3 regions of the [Micrococcus luteus] ATCC 49442 genome follow, and region 1 is predicted to be linked to each of the others. Evidence: riboswitches for the same ligand, from Rfam matches in the RefSeq annotation. Region 1 holds a riboswitch; each other region holds the start of a gene.
What was found. A riboswitch is a leader RNA that binds a small molecule or an ion and turns the genes downstream of it on or off. The one in region 1 is predicted to bind cyclic di-AMP.
Positions count from the first base shown of each region.

Region 2: linked by a shared signal. The riboswitch ahead of GUV69_RS02650 (C40 family peptidase) and the one ahead of GUV69_RS11145 (aggregation-promoting factor C-terminal-like domain-containing protein) in region 1 are both predicted to bind cyclic di-AMP.
Region 3: linked by a shared signal. The riboswitch ahead of GUV69_RS10565 (M23 family metallopeptidase) and the one ahead of GUV69_RS11145 (aggregation-promoting factor C-terminal-like domain-containing protein) in region 1 are both predicted to bind cyclic di-AMP.

Region 1 is NZ_JAAAXP010000001.1:2,481,585-2,484,851, reverse strand. Features, by position in the region: gene GUV69_RS11155 (VOC family protein) at 1-141, shown strand, start outside; gene GUV69_RS11150 (HAD-IA family hydrolase) at 188-868, shown strand; gene GUV69_RS11145 (aggregation-promoting factor C-terminal-like domain-containing protein) at 1,031-1,714, opposite strand; cyclic di-AMP (ydaO/yuaA leader) riboswitch at 1,720-1,868, opposite strand; gene GUV69_RS11140 (sensor histidine kinase) at 1,971-3,267, opposite strand, start outside.
Region 2 is NZ_JAAAXP010000001.1:568,912-572,178, forward strand. Features, by position in the region: gene GUV69_RS02645 (dienelactone hydrolase family protein) at 1-624, shown strand, start outside; gene GUV69_RS02650 (C40 family peptidase) at 691-1,545, opposite strand; cyclic di-AMP (ydaO/yuaA leader) riboswitch at 1,549-1,719, opposite strand; gene GUV69_RS02655 (coiled-coil domain-containing protein) at 1,970-3,226, shown strand; gene GUV69_RS02660 (cupin domain-containing protein) at 3,260-3,267, opposite strand, start outside.
Region 3 is NZ_JAAAXP010000001.1:2,344,737-2,348,003, reverse strand. Features, by position in the region: gene GUV69_RS10570 (iron-dependent transcriptional repressor DtxR) at 243-935, shown strand; cyclic di-AMP (ydaO/yuaA leader) riboswitch at 1,129-1,340, shown strand; gene GUV69_RS10565 (M23 family metallopeptidase) at 1,344-2,171, shown strand; cyclic di-AMP (ydaO/yuaA leader) riboswitch at 2,318-2,482, shown strand; gene GUV69_RS10560 (C40 family peptidase) at 2,553-3,239, shown strand.

The DNA.
Region 1 (3,267 bases):
CACGCCGCCCATGACTACCTCAAGAACAACGGGGTGGAGGTGAGCGACGTGGACGTCCAGGCCTGGGGTCACTTTGTGTACTTCGCGGACCCGGACGGCAACAAGTGGGCCGTGCAGTACATCCCGGGACGGGAAGCCTAGGACACCCGGGACAGGAAGCCTGGAACATTTGGGGCAAGATGGAGCGATGAGCATTCCAGCCCCCGCTTCCACCGTCATGCTTTCCTGCCGTGCAGTCCTCTTCGACATGGACGGCACCCTGGTGGACTCCACCGCGGTCGTCGAGCAGGTGTGGGGTGAGTTCGCCGCACGCTACAGCCTGGACATCGCAGAGATCATCCGGACTTCACATGGTGTGCAGGCCATCGACACTGTGCGGCGGTTCGCGCCGGAGGGTGCAGACGTGGCCGCCCTCACGGAAGAACTCGGCGCAATGGAACGCGTGCGGACCGAGGGGATTGTCGCGCTGCCGGGCGTCGCCCGCCTGCTCCGGAGCCTTCCGGCTGACGCGATCGCGCTGGTCACTTCGGCGGACCGGCTTCTGGCGGATATCCGCATGGAAGCAGCCGGGCTGGCCATGCCGGCAACAGCCCTCACGGCGGACCTGGTGACGCGGGGCAAGCCGCATCCTGAAGGCTACCTGCGGGCCGCTTCACTCCTGGGCGTGGAGCCGGAGGACGCCGTGGTGTTTGAGGATGCGCCGGCAGGGATTGCCGCCGGTGTGGCCGCAGGCATGCGGACCGTGGCCGTGGGTCCCAATACCGGCCCGCTGCCTGAAGGGGTGCTGCATATCCAGGACTACAGTTCAGTCACTGCAGCAGTGGATGCGGACGCCACGGGCCGCAGGATCATTTCATTCCGGCTCTAGGGCCGGCATCCACTTCCATTTGTGCGCAGGAACGGCGCTGCCCCGTCACCGGACACGCAGGGTCCGGCAATGCCGGATGCCGTGGGCTCCCGCTCACGACAGCAGGCCCTGAACCGGGGGATTCAGGGCCTGCTGCGCATCACGGATGCTGAAAAATCGGGCTTAGTACCAGTTGTTCGACAGGTGGAAGTTCAGCGCACCGCACGGTGACTGGTAGCGCTCCTGGATGTAGTTCAGTCCCCAGTTGATCTGGGTGCGGTAGTTGGTGAGCCAGTCCGCACCTGCGCTCGCCATTTTCTCGGCGGGGAGCGACTGGACGATGCCGTAGGCACCGCTGCTGGGGTTGGTGGCCGTGGTGGTCCAGTCAGATTCCTTGGTCCACAGGGTCTGCAGGCACTGCATCTGGTCCGGCGCCCAGCCGTAGCTGGCCAGCTGGCCAGCCGCATATGCCTGGGCTCCGGCGGGGTCGTCCACGGCTACAGCCGGGGCAGGCTCAGGGGCGGGTGCGGGCTCCGGGGCCGGGGCAGGGGCGGGCTCGGGGGCCGGGGCCGGTTCAGCGGCCTGCGGGGCAACGCTGATTTCGGGCTCCGGGGACGGGGCGGCCTTGGCCTGAACCTCTGCTTTTTCCATGCTCAGCTTGGACTCGAGGTCGGCCGTGGACAACTGCTGGGTGTCGCTGGCAGCTGCCAGCTGGCTGGCTTCGTTTGCCTGGCCTGCTGCGCCCACACCGATGAGGAGAGCGCATGCCGCGGTGAAGACGGCTGCCCGCTGGGCCAGGGAGGGAATCTTGCGGTGATTTTTGGTGGACCCGTTCTCCGGGCGCGTTTGTACCTTGGATTCAGACATGATGGATCGCCTCTCACACCTGCGGAGTTAGCTGTCGGGTTCGGATGAGGGCATCCGGCCACACGGAAACATCACGTGCTGGCTTCACCCCAAGGGCATTTACGCCCGGGACTCTGGGTCCCCCGCCTCTGCCTCTGAATACGGGATCCGGGAAGCGGCAGAGCTTGGCGACATCCGGATATGCGGCCCGAACGGGAACCGCACCCCATTGACGCTACAGGAGCGCGGAGCTTAAGTCACATTTTGGTAACGGAGATCACGACGTCGGCGCGTTGCCTTGCGGCGCCGTAACTCCCATGGGAAGGCGCAAAACAAACGCCGTGCGTCCAGGGCGCGATGCTACGTCAACCGTGCCGCCGTGCGCCTCGGCGATTGACTGGACGATGGATAGGCCGAGGCCGCTGGTGCCTTCGGCGGCCCCAACGCCGGACGCGGGCGCAGTGCCTTTGCGGGCCGCGTCTGCGCGGGCAAACCTGGCAAAAACGTGGTCCACGAATTCCGGTGGGATGCCGCCGCCGTCGTCCGTCACGGTAATGACTGCACTGCCGGCGGACTTTTCCACACTGGTGACCACGGTGGTGCCCGGGGCCGTGTGTTTGCGCGCGTTGGAGAGCAGATTTACCAGTACCTGACGAAGCTGCGCCGCGTCGCCATTGACCGACAGCGGCTCATCAGGGAGTTCCAGGCGCCAGTTGTGGCCGGGTGCGATAACTTTTTCATCGCTGACTGCCTCGATCACGAGCTGGGTCAGGTCAACCTCGCTGAGTTTCAGGGGCTGCCCTTCGTCAAGCCGGGCGAGCAGGAGCAGGTCCTCCACCAAGGTGGTCATGCGTTCGGACTGGCTCTGCACGCGTGCGAGGGACTTCCGGCCGTCCGGCGTGAAGTCTTCGGTCATCCGCATCAGCTCCGTGTACCCGCGGATAGCGGTCAACGGGGTGCGCAGTTCATGCGAGGCATCGGCAACGAACTGCCGCACTTTCGTCTCGCTCCGCTGCCGCGCCTCAAGGGCGCTGGCGACGTTGTCCAGCATCAGGTTCAGGGCGTGGCCCACGCTGCCCACTTCGGTTCCGGGATTGGCGTTCGACGGCGGGACGCGCACCGCGAGGGCCACCTCGCCGGCGTCCAGCGGGAGCCGCGCAACCTTGGTTGCCACCTCGGACAGCTGCTCCAGCGGCTGCATGGTCCGGCGGATCAGCACCGTTCCGGCGAGCCCGATCAGCACCAGCCCGCCCAGCGAGACAAAGACGAAGGTCCACACCAGTGAAGCGAGGGTGCTTTCCTTGCCGGCCAGGGGAAGCCCCGTGACCAAAACGTCGCCGAAGCCGGTTTCCACGGCCACAATCCGATAATCCCCGTTGGAGAGTGGGCGATCCACGGGATTGCCGTTCCGCGTCAGTGCCAGCAGTGTTTGCTTGTCTTCAGAGCTGAGCGCAGACCGGGTGGTGTCCGAGTCGAGGTAGCCGCCAATGTTGATCTGACCGTTGACGATGCGCGCATTCAGGGTTCCGACACTCTGGCCACGGGCATCCAGGGGATCCCTGCCGTTGAAGCCA
Region 2 (3,267 bases), 1.9 Mb from region 1:
GCGCGGCCGGACTCCGGCGGAGCAGGTCCGGCCGTGCTGGTCTGCCACGAGAACCGCGGGCTGACACCGCACATCCAGGACGTGGCGCGCCGGTTCGCGAAGGCAGGGTATACCGCGCTGGCCCTGGACCTCCTGAGCAGGGAAGGGGGAACTGCCAGCCTCGATTCGGACGCCGTTTCGGGGGCGCTGACCAAGGCAGGGGCGGCCCGTCATGTAGGCGACTTCGCGGCAGCCTTTGATTACCTCCAGGCCCAGGACTTCGTGGAGTCCGGACGCATTGCCATGAACGGATACTGTTTCGGCGGCGGCATTACCTGGCAGGCGGCTACCGAGCTGCCAGGCCTGAAAGCCACCGCAGCGTTTTATGGTCCGGCTCCGGACCTGAACAAGGTGCCGGCCATCAAAGCTGCCGCATTCGGGGTGTACGCCGAACTGGACCAGCGGATCACCGGCGCGATGCCGGCCCTCCGCGATGCCTTGGCCGCCACCACTGTGACGCATCAGCTCATCGTCTACCCGGGCGTGGACCACGCTTTCCACAATGACACCGGGGAACGCTATAACGAGGCCCAGGCGACCGCTGCGTGGAATGACACGCTGTCCTGGTTTGGGCAGCACGTCTGAGGATGCAGCAGCGGCCGACGGCGGCGGGCGGCTGTGTGCCGACCGCCGCCGTCCAACGGCCTGGGGTCACGCTACGCGGACGAAGGAAGCGCCCTGGAGCCAGCTGATGGAGTGGACCTCGGTCTTAAAACCGTCCACGCCGCCGCTGACAACCTGGCCGTTGCCGGCGAAGACGCCAACGTGACCGGCAGTGATGACAAGGTCACCCGGGGCAGGCGAGCCAACAACGCTGCCGTACTGGTAGAACTGGCCCGGGGCCAGGTCTCCAACGCTCTTACCGACCGAGCGAAGGGCCTTCTCCACCATGGCGGTGCAGTCCTGCTGTACTCCGAGCTGGCCGTAGGCCGCGGCCAGGATTGCCGAGCCGGCAGCGCCGGTCGGGGCCTGGACAGGGGCGGGAGCCTGAACCGGTGCGGAGGTTGACGCCAGCTGGATGCCGGTGTTGGCGGGAGCAGCCGGGGCGGCTGCCGGGGCTGCGGGTGCTGCCGGTGCCGGGGCGGCTGCCGGTGCCGGTGCGGCTGCCGGGGCTGCCTGACCGGCGGCGGGGATCTGGATCTGGTCGCCCGGGTAAATGATCGAGGACAGCGCCAGGCCATTGGCGGCCAGGACATCGTTGAGGGCTACGCCGTTGGCGGCAGAGATCTCGCCCAGCGTGTCGCCGGAGACGACGGTGTGGACATTGGCCGTTGCGGGGGCCGGGGCCGGAGCGACGGCTGCTACCGGTGCGCTGGACTGTGCCTGAACGTTACCCGTGCCGGAGTTGTCCGGTCCGCTGACCCCGGCGTGTGCCGGAGCGCTGAAACCGAAAAACAGGCCTGAAGCGGCGGCGACAACAAGGGCCGGCCGTCCGATCGTCAGGGCAAGGGACGTAGTAGGGGTGGTGGCGGCACGATGGCGTGCGGCAGTGTACTTCTTGGACATGGTTGATTGCCTCTCCCATGCCTGCGGGGTGAGCTGTCGGGTTCGGGTCGGAGACACCCGGCCGTGCGCCACCGTGCAGGACGGGACGCAAACGACTTAACCCCAAGGCCTCAGCTGAAGCCGTGAAAATGTGGTTCCCCCGTCCCTGCCAGTTCAATTGCGCTGGGATCCCGGGTCAGCGGCAGGGCTCGGCATACTGACGGGAATGTCCTGGCTTTGAACCAGGGCACCGAACGACCATAGCCGCTGGTTTTCCCAAATGTCACATTCCGATAACGGAATGTAGGGCCAAAACACGCTTGAAGGTGCCAGCAATTTTTCCTGGTTGTGGTAATAGCATCGCAGGTCAGGCCCCGAAACCGATATATGCCCGGTAAGCTCACCAACTATGTGTCCGATCCCACAAAACAGGCGGCCGTCCGCAGTGGCCGCAGTCCTCGTACTGGCCGTCGCCGGTTCGTTATGCGGCACGCATGCATACGCGGCAGCCGACACCCCGCCCGATGGATACCCCTCATGGCAGGACGTGGAGAAAGCCAGGCAAACCGAGGCCGGCACCGCAGCGGAAGTCGCCAGGATTGGCGACCTGCTGGGCGGATTGCAGACCCGGTCCGAAGCCCTCGGAAATGCCGCCGTCACCGCCGCCGCCGAGTATGCGGTGACCGGGGCTGAGCTTCAGGCGGTCAGTTCGAGGGTGGATGCCCTGGCCGCGCAGGTGGCCCGTGCGCAGGAGGATGCAACCCGTCATAAGAAGGAAATTGGTGCGCTCGCAGCACAGTCGTACAAGACCGGCGGGACAAACATCGGGTTCTTCGTGGCGCTCGACGCCGTGCAGACCAACAGCATGCACGGGCTGAACATCGTCCGGATCGTCAGCGACAGGACGGCGTCCCTGGTCCACAAATCAGCAGAGGCTGAGAAGGCGGCGGAGGCGCTCGCCGGCCAGGAGCGCGCGGCCAAAGCCGAACGCGAACGGCTGGCCGGGGAAGCGCAAACGAAGCTGGCCGCAGCCCGGTCGGCCCAGCAGGCGATGTCGCAGCAGGTCGCGGAGCAACAGGAACGCAGCACCGAACTCACCGCCCAGCTCGCCTCGCTCAAGGGAACAACGGCTGCAGTGGAGGGTGAGTTCCGTCAGGGTCAGGCCGCGCTGGCAGCCTTCGAAGTGTCGCAGGCGGCAAAGCGTGCGGCGGCGGAAGAGCAGGCACGCCGCCAGGCAGCGACCGCAGCGGCCCAGACCCCGGCGAAGCCAGCCCCGGCCGCCCCTGCCCCGCAGAATCCTGCTCCCGGAGTGCCTGCCCCGGCACCTCCTGCTGAAAGTCCGACGCCGAAGCCGCCGCCCGTCGTCGTCCCCTCTGTTCCGGGCGGCGGGGTCAACGACCCCGCAGGCGCCAGGAGCTACGCTGCCGGGAGGCTGTCCGCCTACGGGTGGGGCCAGGACCAGTTCCAGTGCCTGGCGCAGCTCTGGACGAAGGAATCCAACTGGCTGACCACGGCCACCAACCCGGACTCAGGTGCGTACGGCATCGCCCAGGCGCTGCCGGCCAGTAAGTATGCGAGCGCGGGAAGCGACTGGCTCACCAGCTACCGGACCCAGGTGGACTGGGGACTCGCCTATATCCTTGACCGCTACAATTCACCTTGCGCCGCGTGGAACCACTCGATAATCAGGAACTGGTACTGACCGCCTCCCGCCGCCGACCGATCCCGGCCGCGCTCAGCCGC
Region 3 (3,267 bases), 140 kb from region 1:
TCCGGGACGGTGGGGTGGCCGGCAGTCAGCAACGACTGCAACGAGGGCCGCTTTTATTCTGCCTGAAACAGAAGAACGGGCGGGAACCGGCACCGTCATAGTCCAATCAACGAGACGATCTGCACCCTGCGGGATTATCCGGACAAATTCAAAATAGGCTAAGCTTTTCACCGGACCTCGACGCGGCTGGGACGCGATACGGTGGGACAACGCTAGGTACTGCGCTCGAGGAGCTGAGCTGGATGACGGATCTGATCGATACCACGGAGATGTATCTTCGAACCATTTTGGAGCTTGAAGAAGAGAACATCGTTGCCCTTCGCGCCCGCATCGCCGAGCGGCTGCGGCACTCCGGACCCACGGTGTCCCAAACCATCGGCCGGATGGAGCGCGACGGACTGGTTGTGGTCTCCGGCGACCGCCATCTGGAACTGACCGGGACAGGGCGCAAGCGGGCCACCGAGGTCATGCGCAAGCACCGGCTCGCTGAGCGCCTCCTGGCTGATGTCATCGGCCTGGACTGGGCTTACGTCCACGACGAAGCCTGCCGCTGGGAGCATGTGATGAGCGAGCGCGTTGAGCGGCGCATCTATGAACTGCTCGACCACCCCACTGAATCTCCTTACGGCAATCCCATCCCCGGCTTGGCAGCGCTGGGCGGAACATCCTCCGTTCCGGACGCCGGTGTGATTAATCTCGTAGAGGCCATGCTGGGCTACGGGCCAACATCGAGCGTGACGGTGAACCGGCTGGCAGAACCCATCCAGGTAGAACCTGAGTTGCTTGTGCAGCTGGATGAAGGCGGGATTCGGCCGGGTGCCTCCGTTTCCCTGGAACGCGTCGGGGAGTACATTTCCGTGCGGGTTCCCGGCATTGAGGGTGCGCTTGAGCTCCCTCCCGAAGTGGCTGCGCACGTCTTCGTTTCTGTCCGCTAGAGGACCCGCCTGACGGACGTCATGTCCCCGCTGCCCGGCGGTCCAGAGCGCCGCTCCAGGGCCGCGCTAGCGGATCATCGCGGATTCCGCAAAAGATAACGGAATTGTTACCTCCCCGCTTCGTCGCATATAGTTTAAGCCAAGCTTCGATATAAAAGCGTTACCTGATCCGGAGCCGAGCTCTGCCAGCGGATCAGGTGCAAAGTCACCAACTGGCAGAGGCGGAGGAACCACAACCGGCAGTCAAAAAGCTGCCTTGGGGTGAAGTCCGTCAGCAGCAAGCCTTTCCAGCGAAAGAATCTCCCGGGATACCCCTGCGCCAAATGCTTGCCACGGCGGACCGGGTCTTTGAACTCTCTGACCCGAATCCGACAGCTAACTTCGCAGGCTATCCAGAGAGGAACATTCTTGACCACGCAATACTCCAGGGGCCGCCGCCGGGCGGCAGGCCCCGCTTCGGCGCCGCGGGCTGCCGAGGAATTTTCCGCGGAGAGGCCACGCGACGTACAGCGCGCAGCGCGGCGTCAGCGGCGTGGCGCGTTCAGGCAGATGACCGATTTTGCGGCCGCCAGCGGTATTGGCCAGAAAGCCGGAATTGCCCTCGCGGCCACTGGCCTGGCCCTCACTGTGACGGTTCCGGTCACGGGTCCGGTGATGGCCGACCAGCAGCCCGGCCAGTCCGTCGCCGCGGTTTCCGCAACCCCGCAGCCCGAGATTTCCGCTGAAGCAGCGGCTCAGATCGACTTCAGCCGCTCCTCAGTTGTGACGGAGGGTGACCCCGACGGCAAGCTCAAGCAGTTGCTGAGTGCGCAGTCTGCCGGCTCCATTACGCCTGCGGCCTCCGCGGGCAGCCTGGGCGCACCGCTCGCAGAACTTTCCACGGCGTCACCGTTCGGATTCCGGATCAGCCCCATCACGGGCGGGTCCGGGGACTTCCACCGCGGCCAGGACTTCATGGCCCAGTGCGGTACGTCGGTGCTGGCTGCTGCCAGTGGCACCGTGACGTTCGTCGGCTGGCACCAGTACGGCGGCGGCAACCGGGTAGTGGTGGACCATGGCAACGGCCTGGAGACCACGTACAACCACCTGTCGTCCGCAACGGTCAGCACAGGCCAGACAGTGACCCGCGGCGATGTCGTGGCCCTCAGCGGCACCACGGGGGCCTCCACGGGCTGCCACCTCCACTTTGAAGTCCAGGTCAACGGCGAAGTTGTTGACCCCACAGGCTGGCTCTAAGCGCAAAATGAGCGCTAGCTCTCAATTCACCGAGACCTGCCGTGACCTGAATGTGACATTGGCTCTGAACTGCTGTAACGTCTAAAGCGCGTCAACTTTTCCGAAGTTGACGTTCTTGAGTGGATTGCCTAGCTCTGCCACCGCTCAAGGTCCGTTCGCATGAATTCGTCTGGCAGGGGCGGGGGAACCAATTTTGGTCTTCGATCCTGAAGGCCTTGGGGTTAAGTCGCAAAGCTTCCCAGGAAGCGGCGCGGCCGGGTGACTCCCATCCGAATCCGACAGCTCACCTCGCAGGCATTGGGAGAGGCTACCTTCGTGTCTTCACGCCATAATTCTGCGCGCCACCGCGCGCAAACGGTTCGCACCAACCCCTTGGGCTCCGTGTCCAAGGCTGTTAGTGCAAACGCCGGGACCGTAGGTCGCCAGGCTGCTGTCATCGCAGCTGCGTCAGGTCTGATCCTGACCATGGGGCTTCCGGCCAACGCCGCGGACACCACTGCAGGTGTGTCCGCCTCCACCGAGTCCGGTTCAACGCAGACTGCGCTTGCCGTCACTGCCGCGCCCACGGCCACGGTTTCCTTCGAGCGCATTGTGGTCGAGACCACGCCGGCGCCGAAGATCGAACCGGTCCGTGCACAGTCCACGGCTTCCGAAACAGCAGCCGAAGCGGCAGCTGAAACGGAAACCGCCGCTGCCGGTGCAGCCGAGACCAAGCTTGCGGACACTGTTTCTGCAGCCGCAGGTTCGGGCCTGGCAGCAATTGCGTACACCGGTATCGGCAGCCCTTACGTCTGGGGGGGCACCTCTCCCAATGGCTGGGACTGCTCCGGCTTCACCCAGTGGGTTTACGCCCAGGCCGGCATCAGCATTCCCCGCGTCAATGCCTGGACCGCGATGCGGCCCACCGCAACCCCGGCCCCGGGTGACCTGGTGATGCAGAACGGTGGAGCGCACGTTGGTATCTACGTCGGCAACGGCATGATGATCAGCGCGCTGAACCCGTCGCAGGGCACGTTGCTGCACGCGGTTGCGGCAACAGGATCGTCCTCCTTCTACACCATGGGCTAAATCCGGTTATCCGGATCAACTCCCCGTT